One region of the Clostridium algidicarnis genome, then DNA from elsewhere that is predicted to be linked to it. Evidence: riboswitches for the same ligand, from Rfam matches in the RefSeq annotation. Region 1 holds a riboswitch; each other region holds the start of a gene.
What was found. A riboswitch is a leader RNA that binds a small molecule or an ion and turns the genes downstream of it on or off. The one in region 1 is predicted to bind thiamine pyrophosphate.

Region 1 (6,301 bases):
GCTTCTTGATGGTCTAGTAGTATTTGTAGTGATTTGTCTGGATTTTCTTTCATGAATTTGAAGCCTTTTTTAGATGCTTTCATGAATTTTTTAAGAGTTTCTGGCTTTTCTTTTAATGTCTCATCGCTGGTTACGAATATTTCTTCGTAGTAGTTTGGTACTCCATAATCTGCAGGACTAAGGTAATTTATTTCATGTCCTTCGTGTCTTAAAACAGGCACTTCATGGTTTATAAGGCCTCCTGTTGTTGCATCTACATTTTTAGTTATCATAGAAGATAATAGTTCAAAACCTACATCAATTATTTTTACTGAGTCAGGATCTCCCCCGTCTTCTTTTACCATAGCCTTAACGTATTCTGTATTTAATGGGTTCCCGGAAAATCCCACAGTTTTGCCTGAAAGGTCTTTTGGCGAATTTATCCCTTTTTCTTTTAGTGAAATAATAACATTTAACGGAGTTTTAACTATGGATCCTATGGATTTGACCTTTACATTTTCATTAGATCTAGCAATTACTACATCTGGTTGATAATAAATTCCTATTGTTGCCTTTCCAGCTGCAGGTAGGGCTAGGGAATCTGTAGGATTTGATGGAAATTTAACGTTTACTTTTAAGCCTTCTTCTTCATAGTAGCCATTTTCTATAGCGGCGTAGATAAAGGCGTGGATAGCGTTTGGATACCAATCAAGAACTAAATCAACTTCCTCTAAGTTTTCATCAGCAGCTTTGGCAGGGTTTTTCTTAGATGAATCATCCACATTATTTGAATCTTTTACAGAACATGCAGTGAAAAATATACTGCATAAAAGTAATAGAGATATGTATTTTAGTTTTTTCATATTTCATTCCTCCAGTTTATAATTTTATTTTCTAGTATGTTAATTATTGCTACAAGAATCACTGCAGCTAGAGATAGAACTAATATAGGGGCGAAAACTCCTGCGCCATCTAGCTGTGTCATCATTCTTTTGCTGAAATATCCAAGGCCAGACTGTGCACCTAGCCATTCACTTATAGCAGCTCCTATAACACTTATTGGAACAGCTATTTTTAGTGAAGAAAAAAAGTAGGGTAGGGCATAGGGAAATTTTAGTTTTATAAATATATCTTTTTTGCTAGCACCATAGGTTACTAAAAGTTCTTCCATATCTGTTCTTGTAGAACGCAGGCCGTCGTAAACATTAACGGTTATAGGAAAAAAGGTAATTAGTGTTGTTACTATAACCTTACTCCAAATGCTATACCCAAACCAAAGCACAAAAATAGGGGCAAGGGCAGTAACCGGAATAGTTTGAGTTACTACCATTATTGGGTATATGGCCCTTTCAACTTTTTCGTTTAAGCTCATGGCTATGGCTAGGGATACACCAAGGATTATGGATATAAAAAGTCCTATCAAAGTTACAGATAATGTAGCTGGAAGATGGACTAAAAAAAGAACTTTTCTTAATTTAAAGGTTTTTTCTATTATTTTAGTAGGGGAGGGGAGTATGTACATTGCATTTATATATCTTGCAATTCCTTCCCAAATAAGTAGTAGGATAAAGCTCAATAGTATGGATGATTTATATTTTTTCATAATGAAATCCTCTGTTTTAATTCATTAATTAAGTCTTCTTTTATGGCTAATATTTTAGGGTCATTTAGCATGTGCCTGTTTCTAGGGTAAGGTAGTGGCACTTCTATTTCCTTTAATTTAGATATAGGTTTTTCAGACACAACAAAAACTTTATTCGACAAGAACAGTGCTTCTTCTACATCATGGGTTATGAATAATATGGTTTTGTGAAATGTTGTCCACTGATCTAAAAGCCATTCTTGTAAGGAAATTTTAGTTATAGCATCTAGGGCGCTAAAGGGCTCATCCAAAATTAAGATTTCTGATCCTGTAAGAAGTGTTCTTATAAATGACACCCTTTGCCTCATGCCACCAGATAAATCTCTTGGATATTTATTTTTGTAATTTTCAAGACCAAAGGTATTTAAATATTCCTCAGCCTTACCTTTATTCTGTTTGTTTATTTCTAAAGGCAAAGCAGCATTTTCTAAGATAGTCCTCCAAGGAAGTAAAGAGTCCTTTTGAGGCATGTAACCAATGTAACCATCCATAGTATTAATATTTTCTCCATTAATAAAAACACTGCCCTTTAGAGGTTTTTCTAATTTAGAGATTAATCTAAAGATAGTGCTTTTTCCACAGCCACTAGCACCAACAATGCTAACAAAATCACCACTATTTATCTTAAAACTTAAATCTTCAATAATAAGATCAGATTGGTTTTCGTACTTAAAGCTTACGTTACAAAAATCAAGCATATAAAACTACATCTCCTTACATTTATTACCTCCACCTCTTACCTCCACCTCTGAGGTGCAGCCAGTTTTTACCTGCACCTCAGAGGTGCATCCATTTATTGGGTTAGGATTCTTTGTTGTATGACATGTCCCAAAACATATATTCATACTTACTTGTGGTTATGAATATTTCAGTTAATTTATTTAGGTCTTTAGCGTTCATATCTTTTGAGAGGCTGTCCACTAAATCTATAATCCACTGAGTAGCTTCTTCGTATTCTTTTGAAATATAGCCTCTTACCCATTCACCGTAAAATTCATTTTCTGTGGCTCCAGGAATTTTGCTTAAGTGTTTACCTATTTCAAGATAACTCCACATACAAGATAAAAGAGAGGTGGAAAGCTCGGCTAAACTTCCTACGTGTGAAACTGATAGCATGTAATGAGTGTAGGAAAGATTAGTTAAGGACTGCTTTGTGTTTCTAATTTCTTCTTTTGTTATGCCAAGTCTTTTCATATAAGACCTGTGTATGCTCATCTCTCCATTTAATATATTATCTACCATGCTAGAGAATCCTTGCATTACCTCTTCAGTATCTGCCTTAACTACACCTAAAGCGTAAATCTTTGCATAATCTAAAAGGTAAAGATAATCTTGAATCATATAAAATTTGAATTTATCTAAATCTAAGGTTCCATCACCTATACCTTTTATAAAAGGGTGGCTATAATAGGATGTCCAAATTTCCTCAACGTTTTCATAAAGATTTTCTGTAAATCTCATTTTATCTCCTCCTAAGTGCATATTTTAGAAACAAAAAAGTGCCAACCTCTAAGAGATCGGCACTGATATTTCTAAATATTGCTAAGTAACAGCAAATACTTTAAGTAAATACAAAGCCTCTCCCTACGCTGGCATTAACCAGATCAGGTTAGAAAGGTCTAAGAATCAAGTTCTTAATCTCAGCCAGCAACACCGGCCCCCTTGGACTATTATAAATTATATTCTATTTTACAATGTAATAATACTATAGAGATTGTATATAGTCAAATTTTAATCAAGACGCATTACCATTTAATGGGTGCACCTCTGGGGTGCATCCACTTTTTGGATGCACCCCAGAGGTGCACCCATATTTTCACAATTAGATTACTCTTCTTATTCTACCAATTTTGTACCAAGGCACGTCTGCGATTCTAATAAAGTTTCTTGTGTTTGGTGACTCTATCCATTTTCCGTCGCCTATGTACATGCCTACATGATTAAGGTTGCTAAAGAATAGCATATCTCCGGGCTTTACGTTGGCTTTGGATACTTCTACTCCATTAGTTACTTGGTCCCAAGTGGTTCTACCTATACTTACACCTGCTTGTCTAAATCCCCATTGCATAAGTCCAGAACAGTCAAATGCTCTATAACCAGCATCTATGTATTTACCTGGTATATCGTATTTGCCTCTCCTAGCATCATCTGGAAATCTTAGTATTAGTGAATTTAGTGAAGCTGTTGTTAAAAATTCACCAGAGCCTCCCCACACATAAGGACTTCCAATTTGAGCTTTCATTGCGTTAAGGGCAATGTTATAGACATTTGCATGGCCAGCAGGATCTTTTACTTCAGTACTATTTACTTTTTTCACATAATCTTTATTTACATAACCAGTTTTACCGGCATATGTGACTTTGTACCATTCTCCTGCAGTACCTATAATATTACAAGTTTCTCCTGGTAATATATAAGCTAGAACTTGACTATCATCTGAGGTGCTTGGCTTACTTCTCAGTCTTAAATTAGTACTAACATTATAAATCATACCCATACCTAGGTTTTCTAACTTTTCACCAGGAATTGCTGGTGTTGTGGGTTTTGTAGGAGTAACATCTGGAACTTCACTTCCTAAAACCTTAGCATAGTCCTTATGAATATAACCAACCTTATTATCACATTCAATAAAGTACCAGTCGCCGGATTTACTATTTATATTAAACTTTTGTCCACCTATTAAGTAAGAAACTATAGCTGAACTAGTGTTAGGTTCTTGTCTCATTCTTAAATTACTGCTTACATTAATAACCTCACCCTTAGAAGAAGCTGTTTCACTAGGCTTTTCTACTGGTTTTTCAGAAGGCTTAGGTTCTACTGGCTTTGTAGGAGCATCAGCATTAAGTTCCTTTACATAATCCTTATGAACATACCCAGTTTTGCCATTAAACTCAATAAGATACCAATCGGAAGTCTTACCTTTAATATCAAATTTTTCTCCACTATTTAAATATCCAACAACAGAAGCTGAAGTACTAGCAGAAGATCTCATTCTTAAATTACTACTTACATTAATAACCTCACCCTTAGAAGAAGCTGTTTCACTAGGCTTTTCTACTGGTTTTTCAGAAGGCTTAGGTTCTACTGGCTTTGTAGGAGCATCAGCATTAAGTTCCTTTACATAATCCTTATGAACATACCCAGTTTTGCCATTAAACTCAATAAGATACCAATCGGAAGTCTTACCTTTAATATCAAATTTTTCTCCACTATTTAAATATCCAACAACAGAAGCTGAAGTACTAGCAGAAGATCTCATTCTTAAATTACTACTTACATTAATAACCTCACCCTTAGAAGAAGCTGTTTCACTAGGACTTTCTACTGGTTTTTCAGAAGGCTTAGGTTCTACCGGCTTTGTAGGAGCATCAGCATTAAGTTCTTTTACATAGTCTTTATGAACATACCCAGTTTTGCCATTAAACTCAATAAGATACCAATCGGAAGTCTTACCTTTAATATCAAATTTTTTTCCACTATTTAAATATCCAACAACAGAAGCTGAAGTACTAGCAGAAGATCTCATTCTTAAATTACTACTTACATTAATAACCTCACCCTTAGAAGAAGCTGTTTCACTAGGCTTTTCCACTGGTTTTTCAGAAGGCTTAGGTTCTACTGGCTTTGTAGGAGCATCAGCATTAAGTTCCTTTACATAGTCTTTATGAACATACCCAGTTTTGCCATTAAACTCAATAAGATACCAATCGGAAGTCTTACCTTTAATATCAAATTTTTCTCCACTATTTAAATATCCAACAACAGAAGCTGAAGTACTAGCAGAAGATCTCATTCTTAAATTACTACTTACATTAATAACCTCACCCTTAGAAGAAGCTGTTTCACTAGGCTTTTCCACTGGTTTTTCAGAAGGCTTAGGTTCTACCGGCTTTGTAGGAGCATCAGCATTAAGTTCCTTTACATAATCTTTATGAATAAAGCCAACCTTTCCATTAAACTCTATGTTATACCAATCTTCAGTTTTACCTTTTATGTTAAATTGTTGTCCACCTATTAAATATCCTACTATGGAATAATTAGTTCCGGCAGACTCTCTAATATTTAAATTACTACTTACATTAATAACCTCACCTTTAGAGGCAATAGATGCAACAGAGATTTTAGCAGTTGGTGCACTAGCTGGATTTTCAACAGCATAAACAGGCTTGTCTGCAAAATTAATACCGCCAATAATGCTAGCTGAAATGATAAATATTGATATTTTCTTTTTATTCACCTTTAAATTAACCCCCATTTCTTTAGATACTTAGATATGTATAAATAATTACAAAAACTTTAATATGATTTAATTATACATTATAATATTACACAATTTTAATATAGATTAATTATACATCATAATGATAGAAAGTTTAATGGGTAAATGAAAATAGTTTCTGTGTTTCCTTTTATTGTGTATCAATTTACAAAACAAATAGTGTATCATAAAATTAAAATAATGATACACTGCTCGGCAAAAGTAGAGTTATCAATACTTAAAATAATTGGCATAATAATTGCTATAAATAATAATATAAAATATTTTAATGAAGGGTGGGGATTTTAAATGAAAGTTTTAATGGTTTGTTCAGGCGGAATGTCAAGTTCTATAGTGGTTAAAGCTATAAAACAGGAAGCAGATAAGAAGGACTTTTCACTAGAAATAAAAGCTGTTGGCAC
Region 2 (6,301 bases), 300 kb from region 1:
AAATATGACAGTAAAAGAAGCTATATCTAGAATTAAAAAGATTGGAATTGATAGGGAAACTATAGATACTTGCTATGTCACATCAAAGGGAAGAAAACTTGAGGGTGTGGTGTTGTTAAGGCAAATTATATTAAGTGATGAAAATGAAATAATAGAAAACATTATGGATAAAGATGTGAAGTATGTAAATACTCACGATGATCAAGAGACGGTTGCCTTATTATTTAAAAAATATGATCTTTTAGCTATGCCAGTAACAGATAATGAAGATAGGTTAGTTGGTATAATAACAATAGATGATATTTTAGATATTATAGAAGAAGAGACTACAGAAGACTTCTACAAGATGGCTGCAATGGAGCCTTCAGAAGAAGATTATTTAGATACAAGCGTTTTTTCTTTAGCAAAGCATAGAATCGTTTGGTTATTAGTACTTATGATATCTGCTACATTTACTGGAAGTATAATTAGAAAATACGAAGACATACTTCAAGCTGTGGTTATTTTAACGGCATTTATTCCCATGCTTATGGATACTGGTGGAAATGCAGGCTCACAATCTTCCACTTTGGTAATAAGAGGTCTTGCACTTGGAGATATAAAACTTAAGGATTGGCCTAAGGTTTTATTTAAAGAATTTAGAGTAAGTCTTATTGTAGGATCTACCTTAGCGGTTGTAAACTTTCTAAGAATTTATTTCTTGGAAAAGGTAGACTTTTATGTGGCTTTAACTGTATGTTCTACTTTGTTTTTTACTGTAGTTATTGCAAAAGCTGTAGGAGGATTACTACCTATAATAGCAAAGAAGCTTAAAGTGGATCCAGCTATAATGGCAAGTCCGCTTATAACAACTATTGTCGATGCCTTAGTTTTAATATTATACTTTGCTACAGCAACAATGCTTCTTGGAATTTAGAAAGATCAAGTGATTCTTAGACATAGGTGGAGTTTGCTTATAAGGAATACATCTATCCATCAAAGTCTTAGAAGAACTTATCCTAGGGGCGTAGCAGCCGTCAACCCCCACCTTGAAGAGGATAGGGGTGTTACGGATGGTAGCCATCGGATAAAATTTTGAAAGGTGGAATAATCATGTTATTCAATTATTTTATGCCTACTAAAATATATTTTGGGAAAGATGTAGTACTTAAAAATAAGAATATACTCAAAGATTTTGGAAAGAAAGCTTATATTATTACAGGTAAAAGTTCATCAAAAGTTAATGGATCTTTAGATAATATGATAGAAGCTTTAGAATATAACAACATAGAACATATAATATTTGATGAAGTAGAAGAGAATCCTTCATTAGAAACTGTTGAAAAGGCTTCAGTAATAGGTAAAAATGAAAAAGTAGATTTTATAATAGGTATTGGAGGGGGATCCCCACTAGATGCTGCTAAAGCTATTGGAATTTTTATAAATAACCCTAACATAAATAAGGATAATATAAATGAAACAAAAGATTTAAAAAGTTTACCTATAATTGCTATTGCCACAACCTCAGGCACTGGATCTGAAGTCACACAGTATGCTATAGTTACTGATCATAATAATCAAACAAAAAAGAATTTAGGTCAAAGTGTTTTTCCAAATGTAGCATTTTTAGATCCTTCTTATACCATGAATATAGGGTGTGATGTAACAGTAAGCACTGCCATAGATGCATTTACGCATCTAGCAGAAGGTTATTTAAATAATAATGCAAGCGAACTTACGGATACCATGGCAGAATCGGGATTGCGTCTTTTTGGCAGGTGTTTAAAAGATATATTAGAAAATAATATAGATTACTCTACTAGGGAAAATCTTATGCTAGCATCTACACTTGGAGGAATGGTAATAGCTCAAACAGGTACTTCATTACCACATGGCATGGGCTATCCACTGACATATTTTAAAAATGTACCTCATGGAAAAGCAAATGCTTTATTGTATGGAGAATACTTAAATGTTTTTAAAGATAAAACTAGAGTAAATAAGGTTTTAAGTTTTTTAAATTTAAAAGACATAGAAGAGCTTAGTAGCATAATATCTAAATTAATGGATACTACCTTAGATATAACTGAAAAAGAGATACAGGTATATGCAAAAATAATGTGTAGTAATGAAGCTAAGTTAAAAAATCATCCAGAAAAGGTAGGCTATGATGAAATATATAACATATATATGAATAGTCTAATCAAGTGATTAGATAAAAGGGTAAGTTTTTTTAATAGAATAATATAACACAGGGGAGCTAGATAATCACTGGCTGAGAGTAAGAATGACTATTCTTAGACCCAAAACCTGAACTGGATAATGCCAGCGTAGGAAGTGTACTATAGTAATATTGCAAGATATATAGCACAGGCCGTACTGGTCTGTGCTTTATTATATTTTAATAAAGGGAAGAGGGGGACATAAATGAAAATTAAAAACATGACAATTTCAGCTATGTTTGTAGCAATTGGAGTGCTAGGAAGCCAAATTATATACATTCCAGTAGGCGCTTCAAAATGTTTTCCAGTTCAACATACCATAAATATAATTTCAGCTATTAGTTTAGGTCCTGTGTATTCTGTTGGAATAGCCTTCTCAATATCACTACTTAGAAATGTTCTAGGCATAGGATCTTTGTTGGCATTTCCAGGTAGTATGATAGGGGCATTGATTGCAGGATTGTTATTTAGAATTACTTCAAAAAAAGAAATGGCTATTTTAGGTGAGGTATTTGGTACAGGCATACTAGGGGGGATTATGGTTTTTCCTATAGCAAAGTTTATATTAGGTAAGGATGTGGCAGCATTATTTTACGTAGTTTCATTTTTAATAAGCACCATAGGTGGTAGTGGTATAGCTTATGCAATGCTAAAGGTTTTAGATTTAGGTAAGACAAGCAAAAAGATTTCACAAAAGTGAAATATAGGGCTAATTTTAATAAATAAAGGTGGTGGTTATGGGATAAATATACTTAAAAATGAGACAGAATATGGAGAATATTAAAGAAAGTTAAAATATGTACCAAGAAAGATAGATAGATACTTTACCTTATAACTGTTTTAGAGTAAAATTACAATAACAATTAGTTTTCAAAAATATATAGATAGAGGTGATATAAGTGAAGACCTTTGAGAGTTACAAATTAAAGGATATAGAATTTAAAAATAGGATAGTCTTACCACCTATGTGTATGTATAGTGCAGATGAAAACGGTATGGCTAAGATGTTTCATTTTGTACACTATACAGAAAGAGCTATCGGAGGAGCTGGACTTATAATTTTAGAAGCCACAGCAATTGCACCTAATGGAAGAATATCAGATAATGACCTTGGCATATGGGATGATAGTCATATAGAGGGACTTAAAACCATCGCAATGTCAGTAAAAGATAATGGTTCAAAGGTGGCTATACAGCTAGCTCATGCAGGAAGAAAATGTGAAGCAAAAGCTGACTTTATAGTAGCACCTAGTGATATTTCCTTTAGTGAAAAATATAGACAACCAAAAGCCTTATCAAAAGACGAAATAAAAGAAATAATTAAAGGATTTAAAGATGCTGCTTCTAGAGCAGATAAAGCTGAATTTGATATGATAGAAATTCACGGAGCACATGGATACTTAATAAATGAATTTTTATCACCATTAGCTAATAAAAGAGAAGATGAGTATGGAGGGAGTACTGAAAACAGAGTTAGATTTTTAAATGAAATATTAGATGAAATAAAAGAAGTATGGCCTTCAAGTAAACCTATAGGCCTTAGAGTTTCAGCATCTGATTATGCAGAGGGCGGAATAGATATAGATGAAATGATAAAAATAGTTAATCTTATAAAAGATAAGGTAGATATAATTCATGTAAGTTCAGGGGCTGTAGTAAACACAAGAATAAAAACTTACCCTGGATACCAAGTGAAATTTGCAGAAGAGATAAAGAACAACTGCAAAATACCAACAATTGCAGTTGGACTTATAGAGAAGATTGATATGGTTGAAGAAATACTCCAAAATGAAAGAGCTGACATGGTAGCTTTGGGAAGAGAACTACTTAGAAATCCTTACTGGACCCTTCAAGAGGCAAAAAAGAATGGCATAGAATTAGAATTCCCAAAACAATATGAAAGATCTTTTAAATAACATATCAAGTGATTCTTAGAAGAACTTATCCAGGGGCGTAGCAGCCGTCATCCCCCACATTGAAGAGGATAGGGGTGTTACGGATGGTAGCCATCGGATAAATATATAATAGTAAAATTAAATAAAACAAATATTTAGCCTGAGAATTTGAGAAGGTGTACTTGAAATATAAATCAAGACACCTTCTCGTCTTTTTATATTTTACAAAGGAGTGAATGCAATGTATGATGTAACCATTATTGGAGCAGGAGTTGTAGGATCTGCTATAGCAAGGGAACTTTCAAAATATAATCTAAAAACTTGTCTTATAGAAAAAGAGGACGATGTTACAACAGGAGCATCTAAGGCAAATAGTGGGATAGTCCATGGAGGCTATTCAGCAAAATATGGAACATTAAAGGGAGAACTTTGTGCTAAGGGAAATAGTATGTATAAGGAATTAGAGGAGCAGCTACACTTTGGATATAAGAAAACAGGAGCCTTAGTTATAGGGTTTGATAAAGAGGATGAGAAAAGAATCAGAGGTCTTTATGATAATGGAATCAAAATAGGCTGTGATGATTTAGAAATTATTTATAAGGATAGAATAAAAGAAATAGAACCAAATATTAATGAAGAAGTTTATGTAGCTTTGTATGCAAAAAGCGTAGGAGTTACATCCCCTTATGAATTTACCATAGCCCTTGCAGAAAATGCTATAAAAAATGGCGTAGAATTAAAACTTGAAACCTTAGTAAAATCTATAGAGAAAAAAGAGGAAAGGTTTATAATAAAAACAAACAAAGAGGATATAGAAAGCAGATATGTAATAAATGCTGCAGGGGTTTACAGCGACAAAATTGCTAACATGGTAGGGCTTTATGATTTTAAAATATTACCAAGAAGAGGACAGTATATATTATTAGGTAAGGATCAAGGAAAGCTTATAAGTACAGTAATATTTCAAGTTCCTACAGAAAAAGGAAAAGGTATACTTGTAACTACCACTTATCATGGGAATTTGATGATAGGACCTAATGCAGAAGAAGTAGACGATAAGATGGATGTAGCAACAGATATAGAAACTTTAAACAAAGTTTTAGATACTGCAAGAATGTCTATTCCAGATTTTGATGTAAAAAAGGCTCTTACAACTTTTTCAGGTATAAGAGCTATAAGTAGCACTGGAGATTTTATAATAGAAGAAAGTAAGGTTAAAGGTTTTATAAATGTAGCAGGGATAGACTCGCCAGGCCTTACATCTTCTCCAGCTATTGCAAAGAAGGTAAGTGCTATATTAAAGGAATCAGGGCTTGTTTTAAATGAAAATGAGAAATTTGATCCTTATAGAAAACCTATTTTTAAAGCAAAAGATATGAATAACAATTTAGGATTAAAAATAGATGATAAGAATCCAGATAAAAATATAATATGTAGATGTGAGACTGTTACAGAGTCAGAGATTGTGGACGCTCTTCACAGAGGAATACCTATAAAATCTACAGATGCTGTAAAAAGAAGAACAAGAGCAGGTATGGGAACATGTCAAGGGAACTTTTGCCAAAGACGAGTTAAGGCAATAATTGCAAGAGAACTAGGATTATCTGTAGAAGATGTAACTGTTAGAGGTGATACATCTACAGAAAAGTTGCAAAGGGTAAATATAAATCTAGTAAGAAAACTAAAATAATAAGATTAAAGTAAAATTAAAGATAGAAAGAGCTATATAAAGAATTGCTTTTATAGCTCTTTTTTTGCATAATAGAATGTAAGACTATTATATATTTAAAGATTATATAAAATAGTTGCCTCAATTTGAATTTAATTAATATTAAAAAAGGCGCTATTGTAAAATTAAGATTTTTATAAGATAATATAAGTAGTTTTGTCACAATATATAAAATATAATTTTAGGGAGAATAATAATGCCAAAAAAGATTAAAAGATTTATTACATCATTTATATTAATAATACTTGCCCTTGCTTTGGCTTATATCTTATATGTAAGAAATTATAATATGAAGTATAAGGATATAAACCTAAAAGATTTTAAGGCTATAGAATACATAAAGGTGGCAGATGAAGCAAGCAAAGGGAAATTACAAGTGAACTGGAAACAAGTAGCAGCAATTGAAGGGGTAATATATAAAAATGATTTTACTTTATCAAACCATATGACCAAACTTGAACTATCAAACAAATTTT
Region 3 (6,301 bases), 360 kb from region 1:
GTGCACCTCACCTTGACTTAACCTCATAAGCGTTACCTGTAGAGTTAACTCAAGTCAGGTTAATCCACGGCACATGAAAGTATCCACTTACCGCTGCTTCCTTCCGAATCTGACGGGGTTCATGGGCTTTCATTGCGTGGGACCCAACTATCAACGCCACTTTTACAGGGCAGACCTTACAAGATAGAAGCCTCAATGAGGAATTCAATCCTGCTGTAGCGGATTGCAGGTTATAGGGCACCGCTAACTCCCCATCTAGCACGGCAAAAATAAAATGGCGGAGAGAGAGGGATTCGAACCCTCGGTAGAGTTGCCCCTACACACGCTTTCCAGGCGTGCTCCTTAAGCCACTCGGACATCTCTCCACATACGTTTTATTTTATTTAATTGCTACATCAGCTATTATACTATCAAACATATCATATTTCAATAGGTTTTCAAAATTAATTTGTTTTAACATAAAGTTACTTGATTTTTCTATTACATCTTGTCCTTTTAGTATATATGTTTATGTGCTAATATTTTAAGTTACTTTTTCATATATCTACGTTATAATATATTAAGTAAAAAATATAAAAAAGGCAGGTGAATGCTATCTTTATAGATAGCGGATTTATGAATTACGAAATTAAAGGTAACTCCTTACCCGTTGTAATATGTAAGCTAGATGCTAATGAAACCATTTTATCTGAATCTGGAGCTATGGGATGGATGTCTGATAACATTGTTATGGATACAAACATAAAAGGTGGTATTTTTAAAGGTATAGCTAGGGCCTTTTCTGGTGAGTCTGTATTTTTAAATACCTTTACATCTAAAGTAAACAATGGTCTTATTGCTTTCCCATCCTCTTTTCCTGGTAAAATTGTAGCAAAACAACTCTATGCTAACGAATATATAATATGTCAAAAGGGCTCTTTCTTGGCAGGAGATTCTTCTATTTCAGTAGATGCATTCTTTAAAAAGAAGCTAGGGGCTGGATTCTTTGGTGGAGAAGGTTTCATATTGCAAAAGATAACAGGCCCTGGAATGGTATTTTTAGAACTAGATGGACATGTAGAAGAATATGACCTATCTCCAGGTGAAGTTATGAAGGTAGATACTGGCAATGTTGCTGCTTTTGAAAGTTCAGTGAACTTTGATGTGGAAACAGTAAAAGGAATGAAAAATGTATTCTTTGGTGGTGAGGGTTTATTTCTAACTGTTTTAACAGGTCCCGGTAAGATCTATCTACAAACTATGCCTATACAAAACTTAGCGGGAGAAATTTCTAGATACTTTAATACTGGAGGTTCTAATTCGTAAGATTAAACATAATTAGTTGAATAAGACATAATGTAGTGATAAAATGAATTTATAAAAATTGAATAATTAGATAACACAGGGGTGCCGAAATTGGTCGGCTGAGACTAAGAACCTTAAATCTTTCACCCTATGAACCTGAAATGGGTAATACCAGCGTAGGAAGATGTTTACTTTTGTTTTATTGCTAATGGCGTAAAAGGTACAAGCTTCTGTTTGTACCTTTTTTATTTTGTATTTATATATTTTAAGGAGGTAATAAGTTATGAAAAATGTTTTAACTATAGCTGGCTCAGACTGCTCTGGTGGAGCAGGTATACAGGCAGATTTAAAAACCTTTAGTGCAAATGGTGTTTATGGTATGAGCGTTATTACAGCTGTAACAGTGCAAAATACCACTGGGGTCTTTGACGTTCAAGATATAGATCCTAATATTATAAAATCACAAATTGATGCAATTTTCACAGATATTAAAGTAGATTCCGTTAAAATTGGCATGGTTTCAAAAGTTGATACAATTAATGCTATAAGCGAAAAATTAAAAGAGTATAACCCTATTAATGTTGTTTTAGATCCTGTAATGATATCTAAAAGTGGATATTCATTATTAAAACCCGAATCTAAAAAGACCTTAATTACTAAACTAATACCTTTAGCAGATATTATTACGCCTAACATCCCAGAAGCAGAAGAAATACTTAGAGAAGTTCATGCAGAAATTACTTCAATAAAAACAGTTGAAGATATGGAAAAAGCCGCAAAGGAAATCTATAAATTTGGTTGTAAAAATGTTCTTTTAAAAGGAGGTCATATGATTGGAGATGCTATAGACATTTTATATGACGGGAAAGAATTTTTCCACTTCAATTCTGAGAGAATACATACAAAAAATACTCATGGTACAGGATGTACTTTATCTTCAGCTATAGCATCTAATCTAGCTCTTGGATTTAATATGCATAATTCAGTTACAAAAGCAAAAAGTTATATTACCAAAGCCATAATACACTCATTAGATATCGGTCATGGTGTTGGACCCACTAATCATTTTTATGAATTATATAAAAAAGCAGGTTTAATTACAGAACATCCTTATGATGATATTGAAGAGAGTGTATGTGCACCTTATGATAATAGCCTTACAAAATCTCATAAAGATATAGGAAAACTTTTATCCAAACTTCGGGGAAAATCTCCTTTGGTTCATCATATAACAAACTATGTTACAGTTAATGATTGTGCTAACATCACCCTTGCAATAGGCGCATCACCAGTTATGGCAGATGATATAAATGAGGTTGAAGATATGGTTTCTATAGCTTCTTCCTTAGTTTTAAATATAGGAACCCTAAATAACAGAACTGTAGACTCTATAATTTTGGCAGGGAAAAAGGCTAATGAATTAAATATTCCTGTGGTTTTAGATCCAGTAGGTGCAGGTGCTACGCCTTATAGGACAAAGATAGCTAAAAAAATAATGGAAGAAATAAAGTTATCAGTTATAAGAGGAAACTTGTCAGAAATAAAAACATTGTATGGCATAAAAACGCAAACTAAAGGAGTAGACTCCGTAGACAGTATATCCTCGAATGAAAATGATTTTATAAAAACAAAAAATCTTGCTATGGATTTTGCAAATAAATTAGATACTATAATTGCTATAACTGGTGAAGTTGATATCATAACTGACGGCAAACATATTTATAGTATAAAAAATGGCCATGAAATGATGTCTAAGGTTACTGGCACAGGCTGTATGTGCACCTCATTAATTGGTTCTTACTTAGGGTCTGGAAAAGATAATTTAGCTGCTGCCTTAGCTGGAGTAGTATCCATGGGTATTGCTGGTGAAATGGCCTTTGAAAGATTAGATAAGTGTGGTGGCTCTGGAAGTCTTAAAACAAATATTGTTGATGCAATCTACAACTTATCCGAAGAAGTAATAGTAAAGAGAGGGAAAATATATGAAGACTAATATAGATTATAAGCTTTACCTTGTAACAGACAGAGATTTACTGAAAAATACAGATTTATACACCGCTGTAGAAGAAGCAATAAAAGGCGGTGTTACATTAGTACAGCTTAGAGAAAAGGATATTACAACTTTAGACTTTTATAATACCGCTTTAAACATAAAGAAGGTTACAGATAAATATGATATCCCCTTAATAATAAATGACAGAATGGATATAGCTTTAGCAGTTAATGCTTCTGGTGTCCATATTGGTCAAAAAGATATGCCTTGCACTATTGCAAGAAAGATTTTAGGAAATGATAAAATCCTTGGAGTTTCAGCTACAACCTTATCACAGGCTATAAAAGCTGAAAAAGAAGGCGCAGATTATATAGGCGTTGGAGCCATTTTTAACACATCTACTAAACAAGATGCAAAGCCTGTTTCTATTGATACGTTAAAAGAAATAAAAGAAACCCTATCTATTCCCGTGGTTGCTATAGGTGGAATAACTAGAAAAAACATTCACCTATTAGACTCCTCAAATATCGATGGAATAGCAGTAGTTTCAGATATCTTAGGAAAAGAAGATATTAAGGTAGCAGCAGAAAGCTTAAATTCACTAATTAAGTTTTAAGTTAGGAATAACATGTTAAAGTAAGCCTTATATACTATTTTATCTTTTTCAAAAAGACAAAAACAATATTTACTTTACATTTATTAAGTTACATATTTGTTTATATTTCATGTAAATCTTCTTCAAAGCTATAAATTTTAATACGCTCTAAAAGAAGACTTCTAAGAATAAGTTCTTAGAAGTCTTCTTTTTTATTTATTATTTGCTCTTTTCTTTATAATGAAAATGCTTACAAGTCCAGCAATTATAAGAAGTAAACTTACTATCTGAGCTGTCCTGAGGCCTAATATCATAAGACTATCTGTCCTTAATCCTTCAATAAAGAATCTACCTAAAGAGTATAAAACAGCATAATATGCTATTATAATACCCTTTTCCTCTTCTTTTCTCCTTTTTAGTAGTATAAGAAGAATAAAAAATACTATTAGATTCCATATTGATTCATATAAAAATGTAGGGTGATAATATGTACCACCTATATTCATACCCCTTTGAATAAAGCCTGGGAACTTACTTATAAACTGAGAGGTTACAGCACCTCCATGGGCCTCTTTATTAATAAAGTTTCCCCACCTTCCAATGCCCTGAGCTAATATTAAAGAAGGAGCTACTACATCGATAATAGATAAAAAATCAAATTTCTTTTTCTTAGAGTATAAATAGGCTGCAAGTACCCCGAATATAACCCCTCCATGTATAGCAAGTCCACCTTGCCTTAAATTAAGCATGGATAATATATTTCCCCTATAATCTTCAAATTCAAAAGCCACATAATAAGCTCTAGCACCTATTATAGCTATTGGAAAAGCTATTAAAAATGTATCTATTATATTATCAAAACTAACACCCTTTAACTTGCTAGTGTAAGAAATTATAATAAGCCCAAGCATCACTCCAAAGGATATTATTATCCCATACCACATTAAATCTATCCCAAATATATTAAAAGCTACTGGATTCAAATCTTCACCATCTACGCATTACCTAGATGATTTCCTCCCTTCTGTAATTAAATTTATATATTTATACTAATATTAACCTTCAAAACAACTAATAAGTCAACCATGATCACAATTTACGCCCTCATTTATTGTTTTAAATTGCAACTTCAAAGTTTATTTCGAATATATCAAAGTTTCATTTTGAGTTTCTTTGTCAACTAAATATATTTGCATATTATTTATATCAACATCTTCGGGGTTATATAATAAATTCCCAGTACAAAATACAATATGTTTTGAATCCTTATTGTAATCATAATCTTCTAATTCACTTAATTGTTTAACCTCATTATTTCGGTAACCTAAGAAGGTTTTAAGTTCGTATGCATTAATATAGTTTCCTGATATTAGCTTTAAATTATATTTTTCTCTAATATCATAGGTATCTGAATTCTTTGTATCCTCAATATAAAAATCAATTAAAGAACCAAATTCAAAGTTTCCTAAACTCTCAATTGTAAAATCCAAACCATCTAATGAAATCTTTTTATGAATATATTCATATCCATTCGTGGTTTTATTTAATGAATTAGATAGTTCAAATTTTATATCCCCAGTTAATAAATATTGTATTTTTATTGAATTACTTTTCCCCTTTCTCCCTACAATAAGAAACCTTTGAATAACTTCTAATTTATCCTTAGATACTTCTTTTGATGATATATGTTGTGGTCCAGCACCAAATTTAATACCATTATTATTTTGAGTTGCTGCTGTTAGGGAAAATTCTTTTCCCTCTATATTTGAACCATCCTTTGTTGTTATATAATATTTTGTTAGCAAATAATTCCCGAAATATTTAGTATACTCTATATCAATTATATAATTACCCACTTCCTTCGTTAACGGAAAGTTTGAGGGCTCAGTTTCATAAGCTTTTGTACATCCTAAAAAAAAGGTAGTTATTATTACACTTAATAATATTAGTATTATATTGTTTTTCTTTTTAAACATATTAAAATCTTCACTCCTTAAAATTAGTATTCTCCTTATTTTAACATTAACCTTACATAAAAGAAATAAATGCATGATCTGTTACTTTTTAAAAGCAATAATTAAAAGATGAGTTTTCATTTTCTATTACAAAATAATTCCTACTTAACCCTTGTGGCTACATCACATAACCTTCACGTAATACGTTTAAACCTTCATATAAAATGTTCTATAACTGGAAGTAAAATGCTAAAATATTAATATACATAAGGTATATTTTGAAAACAACGAGGGATGAGGTTTTAATTATGCGTTATTTAATTATACTCTTATTACTTTTTATCATTTGTTATATTTTCATAGTAGTGTATATAAAAAGCAAAGTTAAATTAAACTCTTATATAAATACATTAGATGATGGTATTGGTTTTCTTAATGATAAAGATTATGAAAGAGCTCTTAAAGAATTTTTAA

Region 2: linked by a shared signal. The riboswitch ahead of thiW (energy coupling factor transporter S component ThiW) and the one ahead of tenA (thiaminase II) in region 1 are both predicted to bind thiamine pyrophosphate.
Region 3: linked by a shared signal. The riboswitch ahead of thiD (bifunctional hydroxymethylpyrimidine kinase/phosphomethylpyrimidine kinase) and the one ahead of tenA (thiaminase II) in region 1 are both predicted to bind thiamine pyrophosphate.

Annotation. Positions count from the first base shown of each region.
Region 1 covers NZ_JNLN01000001.1:1,489,434-1,495,734, forward strand. The annotation lists gene BV55_RS0107310 (ABC transporter substrate-binding protein) at 1-842, opposite strand, end outside; gene BV55_RS0107315 (ABC transporter permease) at 839-1,582, opposite strand; gene BV55_RS0107320 (ABC transporter ATP-binding protein) at 1,579-2,319, opposite strand; gene tenA (thiaminase II) at 2,423-3,082, opposite strand; TPP riboswitch at 3,185-3,295, opposite strand; gene BV55_RS15110 (C40 family peptidase) at 3,444-5,858, opposite strand; gene BV55_RS0107345 (PTS sugar transporter subunit IIB) at 6,189-6,301, shown strand, end outside.
Region 2 covers NZ_JNLN01000001.1:1,789,002-1,795,302, forward strand. The annotation lists gene mgtE (magnesium transporter) at 1-916, shown strand, start outside; gene BV55_RS0108615 (iron-containing alcohol dehydrogenase family protein) at 1,093-2,190, shown strand; TPP riboswitch at 2,223-2,333, shown strand; gene thiW (energy coupling factor transporter S component ThiW) at 2,407-2,901, shown strand; gene namA (NADPH dehydrogenase NamA) at 3,101-4,117, shown strand; gene BV55_RS0108630 (NAD(P)/FAD-dependent oxidoreductase) at 4,338-5,786, shown strand; gene BV55_RS0108635 (glycoside hydrolase family 73 protein) at 6,022-6,301, shown strand, end outside.
Region 3 covers NZ_JNLN01000001.1:1,128,134-1,134,434, reverse strand. The annotation lists RNA gene ffs (signal recognition particle sRNA large type) at 1-264, opposite strand, end outside; tRNA gene BV55_RS0105645 (tRNA-Ser) at 276-365, opposite strand; gene BV55_RS0105640 (TIGR00266 family protein) at 616-1,305, shown strand; TPP riboswitch at 1,373-1,485, shown strand; partial or broken gene thiD (bifunctional hydroxymethylpyrimidine kinase/phosphomethylpyrimidine kinase) at 1,568-2,383, shown strand; gene thiM (hydroxyethylthiazole kinase) at 2,462-3,277, shown strand; gene thiE (thiamine phosphate synthase) at 3,267-3,893, shown strand; gene lgt (prolipoprotein diacylglyceryl transferase) at 4,085-4,855, opposite strand; gene BV55_RS0105620 (hypothetical protein) at 5,009-5,848, opposite strand; gene BV55_RS0105615 (tetratricopeptide repeat protein) at 6,136-6,301, shown strand, end outside.